2 regions of the Peribacillus sp. NPDC055009 genome follow, and region 2 is predicted to be linked to the other one. Evidence: riboswitches for the same ligand, from Rfam matches in the RefSeq annotation. Region 2 holds a riboswitch; the other holds the start of a gene.
The links. Region 2 has a riboswitch for lysine ahead of ACWF5P_RS04680 (amino acid permease). Riboswitches for the same ligand answer to the same signal wherever they lie in the genome.
Positions count from the first base shown of each region.

Region 1: linked by a shared signal. The riboswitch ahead of ACWF5P_RS03040 (aspartate kinase) and the one ahead of ACWF5P_RS04680 (amino acid permease) in region 2 are both predicted to bind lysine.

Region 1 covers NZ_JBSGVZ010000001.1:609,505-613,945, forward strand. Annotated here, with positions in the region: gene ACWF5P_RS03025 (electron transfer flavoprotein subunit alpha/FixB family protein) at 1-23, shown strand, start outside; gene trxA (thioredoxin) at 210-524, shown strand; gene uvrC (excinuclease ABC subunit UvrC) at 628-2,400, shown strand; lysine riboswitch at 2,462-2,638, shown strand; gene ACWF5P_RS03040 (aspartate kinase) at 2,729-3,961, shown strand; gene ACWF5P_RS03045 (YslB family protein) at 4,025-4,441, opposite strand, start outside.
Region 2 covers NZ_JBSGVZ010000002.1:178,100-182,540, reverse strand. Annotated here, with positions in the region: gene ACWF5P_RS04685 (glycoside hydrolase family 13 protein) at 1-1,392, shown strand, start outside; gene ACWF5P_RS04680 (amino acid permease) at 1,441-2,892, opposite strand; lysine riboswitch at 2,989-3,174, opposite strand; gene ACWF5P_RS04675 (LacI family DNA-binding transcriptional regulator) at 3,429-4,391, opposite strand.

The sequences.
Region 1 (4,441 bases), on a different contig from region 2:
AAAAACTTAAAGTTAACGCGTAATAGAAATAATACAGATGAGGGGCAAGACATTTGGCATAAGCCGATACATGTCTTGCCCCTTTATTTGGCCTGCATATTTACTCTTTTTTTGGACATCCTACCACTGAAGCAAAATATTAGCATCGATTCGAGCAACAATGATATACTGTTTTTAGTTATTTGAGTAAATTTGAGGAGGAAATATATATGGCAATTATAAATGCAACTGACCAAACGTTCACAACAGATACTAGCGAAGGTGTCGTTCTTGTAGATTTTTGGGCTCCATGGTGCGGACCTTGTAAAATGATCGCTCCTGTTCTTCAAGAGCTTGATACTGAAATTGGCGATACAGCAAAAATCGTAAAAGTGGATGTGGATGAAAACCAAGAAACAGCTGGAAAATTTGGTGTGATGAGCATCCCGACATTAATCGTGCTTAAAGACGGTGAAGTGGTTGATAAGGTTGTTGGTTTCCAACCTAAAGAAGCACTTGCTGAACTTATTTCAAAACACGCGTAATAGTAGGTTAGCTAAAAAAAGCTTCAAGTCTGCGGACTTGAAGCTTTTTTCGCTATCTTGATATATAATAATTGTAAAAAAGGGAGAACAGGAGGCTGAATGCATGAATCAACAAATAAAGAATAAACTTGCCCTTCTTCCCGATCAACCTGGTTGTTATTTAATGAAAGATCGTCAGGGAACGATCATCTATGTAGGCAAAGCGAAAGTGTTGAAAAATCGTGTCCGTTCTTATTTCACGGGATCTCATGACGGAAAAACATTCCGGCTCGTGAATGAAATTGAGGATTTCGAATATATTGTCACCTCTTCCAATATCGAGGCTCTTATTTTAGAGTTGAACTTAATCAAAAAACATGACCCAAAATATAATGTCATGCTGAAGGATGATAAGACGTATCCCTTCATAAAGCTGACTGCGGAACGCCACCCACGTCTAATCATTACGCGAAAAGTCAAAAAAGACAAAGGTAAATATTTCGGTCCTTATCCGAATGCATTTGCAGCTAACGAAACGAAAAAATTGCTCGACCGCATCTATCCCCTAAGAAAATGCAATACTTTACCTGATCGCGTTTGTCTCTACTATCACCTTGGCCAGTGCCTGGCCCCATGTGTATATGATGTAGAGGAACAGGAATATAAAAAAATGGTGGATGATATCAACAGGTTCTTGAACGGCGGGCATACTGAAATAAAAAAAGAACTGACTGAAAAAATGCTGGAGGCATCGGAAGATCTCGATTTCGAGAGGGCCAAGGAGTTCCGTGACAAAATTGCCCATATCGATATTACGATGGAGAAGCAGAAAATGATGACGACAGATTTCATCGACAGGGATGTATTTGGTTTTGCTTATGATAAAGGCTGGATGTGCGTTCAGGTATTTTTTGTCCGGCAGGGTAAATTAATAGAAAGGGATGTTTCACTTTTTCCGGTCTACGATGAACCCGAACAGGAACTTCTTACATTCCTCGGTCAGTTTTACGAGATTACGAACCACTTTAAACCAAAGGAAATCTTGCTGCCTGAATCAGTGGATGCCGAAATGGCCGAAGGGCTGCTTGGTGTCAAAACGATTCACCCGAAACGGGGAGCGAAAAAAGACATGCTTAAATTGGCGAATAAAAATGCCTCCATCGCGCTTCAGGAAAAATTCTCTTTGATTGAAAGGGATGAAGAAAGAACGATCAATGCGGTGGAAAACCTCGGGAAGCAACTGGGTATCTACACCCCGCATCGAATTGAAGCTTTCGATAACTCCAACATCCAGGGAAGTGACCCAGTTTCCGCTTTAGTCGTGTTCATTGATGGAAAGCCGGAAAAAAGGGAGTACCGCAAATATAAGATCAAGACGGTCCAAGGGCCTGATGATTATGAATCGATGCGTGAAGTGGTCAGAAGAAGGTATTCACGGGTATTGAAAGAAGGGCTGCCGCTTCCGGACTTGATCATCATTGATGGCGGAAAGGGACATGTGGAAGCCGTTCGGGATATTCTGGAAAATGAATTGGGCCTTGATATTCCACTTTCAGGCCTCATTAAGGATGAAAAGCATAGGACCTCGCAATTGATGATCGGAAATCCGCTTGAAATCGTACCTCTTGATTCACGGAGCCAGGAATTTTACCTATTGCAAAGAATTCAGGATGAAGTCCATCGGTTCGCGATTACATTCCATCGCCAGCTACGCGGGAAAAATGCAGTTCACTCCCAGCTTGATGATATTCCAGGAGTCGGGGAAAAGCGAAGGAAGCAATTATTAAGGCATTTTGGATCATTGAAGAAAATCAAAGAGGCAACCGCCGAGGAAATCATGGAAGCTGGCATGCCAAAAGGGGTAGCAGAGGGAATCGTTAGAAAATTACAAGAATAATCTTGCTACCGATAAATCTCTATGCTATGATTAAAAAGAATTTTTAACTAGACAACTTAAAAGTGCTGATAGAGGTGCGGAATTCAAGAGTAAAAACCTGGAGAAGTATGAGCTTCCATGAAAGGTTTTGAAAGGGGATGACGCCGAAGGAAGACAAGACTCATACCTTGTTTTCCTGGTCCGACATTTAATAAATGTCGGATTGTCAGGGTTTATATCCTGGAGAGCTATCTCACTGTGTTTACAGTATTTAGATATGTGATCACAGCAATGAGATATTTCTCATTGCTTTTTTTATTGCCTAAAAAGGTAGAGAGGGTGCATGAGGATGGCATTAATCGTTCAAAAATTTGGCGGAACATCCGTCGGAAGCGTAGAAAAAATCAAAAATGTTGCCAATCGGGTAATCGAGGAAGCGCAGAATGGAAATGAGGTAGTCGTCGTTGTTTCAGCCATGGGGAAAACCACGGATCAATTGGTTTCCATGGCCCGGGATATTTCCGGAACCCCGAGCAAGAGGGAAATGGATATGCTATTGACTACGGGGGAGCAGGTAACGATTTCCCTGTTAACGATGGCATTGATTGAAGAAGGTCATGAAGCCATTTCGTATACTGGCTGGCAGGCTGGCATGCAAACGGAATCCGTTCATGGGAATGCCCGGATTTTAAACATCGATGCCACGAGGATCCAAGCTCAGCTTCAGGATAAGAAAATAGTGGTCGTGGCTGGTTTCCAGGGGAACGATGCAAATGGGGAAATCACTACCTTAGGGCGAGGCGGTTCCGATACGACAGCGGTTGCCATCGCTGCAGCGCTGAATGCGGATAGATGCGATATTTATACGGATGTAACGGGTGTTTTCACAACGGACCCTCGCTACATAAAAGGCGCACGAAAACTCCAATCGATTTCTTATGATGAAATGCTGGAACTTGCCAACTTGGGGGCGGGCGTCCTTCATCCAAGGGCTGTCGAATATGCAAAAAATTATCAAATACCGCTTGAAGTCCGTTCAAGCATGGAGAGAGAATCAGGAACGATCATTGAGGAGGAAGCAACTATGGAAGAAAACTTAATTGTACGCGGGATTGCTTTTGAAGACAGTATTACGAGGGTCACAATATATGGTTTGCCCCAATCACTTGGTGCATTATCCACAATCTTCACAACACTTGCGAAAAACCGGATTAATGTGGACATCATCATTCAAAGCATGACTGCCGAGGATACGACCAATCTATCTTTTTCCACAAAAAGTGAAGATACGGAAGCGGCCTTGATCGTGCTGGAAAATAATAAAGAACAATTGGGATTCGACCGAGTCGAAACGGAGAGCGGATTGGCAAAAGTATCCATCGTCGGTTCTGGTATGGTATCCAATCCGGGAGTGGCTGCCGAGATGTTTGAAGTGATGGCCAATACAGGCATCCAGGTGAAAATGGTCAGCACATCGGAAATTAAAGTTTCGACTGTCGTCAATGAAAAGGAAATGGTGAAGGCGGTTGAATCTCTTCATGAAGCATTTAAACTAGGTCAGCATGCAAATGTGCTAGCTTAAGTGTCAGGAGTCCAATAAAAAACAGACTTCCGGTAAAAAGGGTAAGTCTGTTTTAAGGGCTTATTAGATTGGATCTCTGGGATCCCATTGGATGGTGAATATCACTTTTTTTGCGCGGCGTTTAATTTCTTCCGTTGATTCGCTGAGGAATTTTTTTTGCAGTGTAAACTGCTCGGCAAGGAAACCGGCTTCAAGTTGGAAGTGACAATCAGGGTGTAAATCCAGGCGGCGGCTGATTATTTCACCCGTCAGGGATAATTCCATCTCGTGTTTCGTATATTTCAAGATTTCCAGATTGCCCCATCCAGCGCTTTGGAAAAATTCAATCACTTCCTGATCGCCATTCAATGGGAATTTTCTTGCTAATTGTTTACCTGCCCAATAGAGGATTTGATTAGAGTCTTTTCCGAGAATATCGTTCAATAGAACTTCTCTGATTAATTCGTATCCGAAAGCTGGAACCAGGAATTCTTCAGTTTG
Region 2 (4,441 bases):
ATGGACCTGGTGGTCAACCATTCTTCAGATGAACATCCGTGGTTCGAGGAATCGCGATCCTCAAAAGATAATCCGAAACGTGATTATTATATTTGGAAACCTGGCAGGAATGGGAAAGAGCCAAATAATTGGGAGTCCATTTTTAAAGGTTCAGCATGGGAATATGATGAAGGAACCGATGAATATTATTTACATTTATTCAGCAGGAAACAACCGGATTTAAACTGGGAGAACCCTAAGCTCCGTGAAGAAATCTACAGTATCATGACATGGTGGCTGGATAAGGGTGTCGATGGCTTCCGGATGGATGTCATCAACTTCCTTTCAAAAGATCAAAGCTATACAGATGGAGCCGTTCGCCATGAGAAGCAGTTTGGTGACGGAAGCCCATTTTTCCTGAATGGCCCGCGCATACATGAGTTTTTACAGGAAATCAATCAACGGGCGCTTTCTGGGTACGACGTGATTACGGTTGGGGAGATGCCAGGAGTCACACCGGAGGACGCACAATTGTTCACAGGTAGAGATCGTGGTGAGCTACATATGGTCTTTCAATTCGAACATATGGATTTGGGGAGAGGGCCTGAAGGAAAGTGGAGTAATGATAAGTGGAAGCTTACCGATTTAAAGCGAATTCTTTCCAAGTGGCAGACTGGTTTGGAGGGGGATGGCTGGAACAGTTTATACTGGAACAACCATGATCAGCCCCGGGTTGTCTCAAGGTTTGGTAATGATGGAAAGTATCGTATTGAAAGCGCTAAGATGCTTGCTGCTTGTCTTCATATGCTTCAGGGTACACCTTATATATATCAAGGGGAAGAGCTGGGCATGACCAATGTTGCATTTGAAAGCATCGATGAATACCGGGATATCGAAACATTGAATTCATATGACGAACTAGTCAATTCTCATGGCTGGTCAAAAGAGCGGATGATGTCAGCCATTCACGCCCGCAGCCGAGATAATGCGAGAACACCGATTCAGTGGAATGACTCCCGGAACGCAGGATTCACGCAAGGGACTCCTTGGATTAAGGTTAATCCCAATTTCCCCGAGATTAATGCAGAAAAGGCCTACAATGATCACAATTCCATTTTTCATTTTTATAAAAAGCTTATCCAATTACGCAAGGAACATGATATCGTCGTTTATGGCCGTTTTGAACTGCTGTTCCCGGATGATGAACGAATATTTGCCTACACGAGATCGTTGGAAGAAGAAAAGCTGTTAGTGCTATGCAACTTTAAAGAAGAGCAGGCCTCCTATACTTTGCCTGAAGAGCTGCATGCATATTCTGCCACAAAGCTGATCGGCAATTATGATCAGGAGGAAGAAGGAATCTCCAGCAAACCCCTGCAACCATATGAATGCCGTGTTTATCAATTGAAATGAAAAAAGGACCTGTTCTTCTTCGATTAGGAAGAACAGGTCCTTTGCGTATTATTTTGATTTAAGGTCACATTCCTCTAGGGGAATGATTTTCGTTTTGTGCTTAATTTTATAGCCGAACCATAAGACGAAAAATAGAATCAAGCCAATGTAGGAAACGAACATTGAATTCCAGTCGATCCCATCGCTGCTGAAAGCTTGATAGCCTTGTCCGATAATAATGATAATACAAAGGACAAGTGCGAATATAGGCCCGAATGGGAAGCCTTTTGCCCGGAATGGTAAAGCATTCATATCAAGGCCTTGAGCTGCGTAGGCTTTGCGGAACCGATAATGGGCAATCGCAATCCCTACCCAGGTGACGAATCCCGCCATGCCTGAAGCGTTCAATAACCAGATATAAACGACGCCATCACCGAAAAACGAAGCTAAGAATGCAACGCAGCCAACTAAAGAAGTCACGATAAGGGCATTCACGGGTACTCCTCTTTTATCTAACTTGCCTAGGAATTTCGGTGCTTTACCATCACGTGCCAAGTCCCATAGCATACGGGTTGAAGCGTACATGCCAGAGTTACCGGCTGAGAGTACGGATGATAAAATAATCGCGTTCATGATGGATGCAGCAAATGCAAGGCCGGCCCTTTCAAATACAAGCGTAAATGGACTTACGGCAACATCTTCACTCAATAAACGTGAATCGGTAAACGGAATGATCATGCCAATTACAAAAATGGCTAAGATATAGAATAAGATGATACGCCAGAAAACGGATCTGATCGCTTTTGGGATATTTTTTTCTGGATCCTCACTTTCACCTGCAGTCACTCCAAGCAATTCCGTACCTTGGAATGAAAAGCCGGCAGCCATGAATACGCCTAGAATCGTGAAGAATCCTCCGTTAAAGGGACCTTCGCCCATTGTGAAATTGGAAAAACCGATTGGGTCTTTGCCACCCATGATTCCGAGAATGATCAGAACACCCGTGATCAAGAATATGACGACTGTCACGACCTTGATCATGGCAAACCAGAATTCTGTTTCCCCGAAACCTTTAACTGACATGTAATTGATAAGAAACATAATGATTAACGCAATGGCACTCCAGATAATTGAAGGGCTATCCGGGAACCAGAACTTCATAATTAAGACAACGGCTGCCAATTCGGCAGCAATGGTGATTGCCCAGTTATACCAGTAGTTCCAACCAATCGCAAAACCGAAAGACGGATCGACGAATTTGGATGCATAGACACGGAACGAACCGGCCACTGGCATGAACGCTGCCATTTCTGCAAGACTTGTCATTAAGTAATAAACCATGATGCCGATGATTGCGTATGCCACCAAGGCACCGCCGGGTCCGGCTGAATGAATGGCCCCGCCACTAGCTAAAAATAAACCTGTTCCAATCGTTCCACCTAATGAAATCATCATTAAATGACGCGCTTTCAGGCTCCTTTTCAGTTCAGTAGGGCTTGATGGTGATTGTGAATTTGACAATTGATGTTACACTCCTTTTTATTGGAAGGGAACGAAAAATAAAAAAACAGCAGTCGAAAAAGATCGACGGCTGTTTATAATAAACCCGTTTATCCTTCCGAAGATAGCTCCCCACGCTTTTTTGAAAAAACGTGACAGTGGTGTTCCTGTTCGGTTACACCGCCAGCAAGAATATACATGGAATATACCCTAACTTCGGCAACTTATCCTTTCAAACGGAGTCTTTAATTTTCCAGAATCTCGTCCGTTTTACTTTTATAAGCTGCAGCCTCTAACTCATCGGTAAATGAGGAAGTATTCAATTTTCTAAAATCGTTTGCGTCAGTTTAATAGGTGACGTCGGACGATTGTACTCATGAAATTCATGCAATCGTTAATAGATTGCTAGTAATTGAGTAAACTTTACTATATCAAAATTATAAAATAACTTCTGGGATATCGCAATGATTATTTTATGTGGTTATTTTTTCCTAGTTGAATGATGGCAGTAAGGAAGAATTCAAGTGACGATATACTAAAATAAAGCATCCTGATAACTAAACGGTTTTCCTTTTTATTAGGGCGTAGTCCAGTTTTACATGTTTGACCTCTCCAGGATTCTCAAATAGGTCCACTGCCATTTTCCCAATCCATTCCAGCGGTAAGGAAATGGTCGTGATGTCGAGCATTTCGCCAAGGCTATCATTATTGAAGCCGAGAATGGCCACATCTTCCGGTACCCTTATACCCGATTTCTTAGCGGTAAGAATGAATCCTGCCGCCGTGTCATCATTCGTGATGATGATGGCTTCAGGTTTATCCATCATCGAATTCCATTCCTGAAACAATTGTTCACCGTCTTTGATGTGATAACTGCCTTCAAACAGCCATTCTTTATTGTTTATAAGTTGATGTTTACTCATGATATCGTTAAAGGCTTTTGTGCGGTGGGAACTATTTCTGCTTTTTTTACGGCCGAGGCTGTATCCGATTTTCTTATATCCTTTAGCGATCACGTACTCAAGGGCACAGGAGAAAGCTGCATAATGATCAATGCTGATGGATGAGAATTCAGCCTGAGCTGTATCTTCACATAAAATAATCGGTCCGTATTTTTGATATTCCAAGAGGATTTTCATTTCTGAAATCCTTGAACAAACGATAATGCCATCGAGCTGCTTCATTTGCAGCATATTAAAAGCCTGGATTTCTTTCTCTCTATCATAATTTGTTTGAAAGATGACGATATGACAGCCGATTGCATTTGCCTGTTTAGTGATTCCGTTAACGATTGCCCCGTAATATGGGTGATTGTTGAAGGGGATGATGATGCCGATAAGATTGGTCTTGCCTTTTGAAAGATGAATGGCGTTGATGTTTCTCGTATAATTCAAACGATTGATCGCTTCTAAGACGCTCTTTCTTTTATCGGGGCTTACATATGGATGATCATTCAATACACGAGACACTGTTGAGACAGATACACCAGCACATTGAGCTATTTCTTTAATATTTGTCATGGTATCACCGTTTTTTCTTTTTTTTTATTGTACAGTATGAAACCCATTTC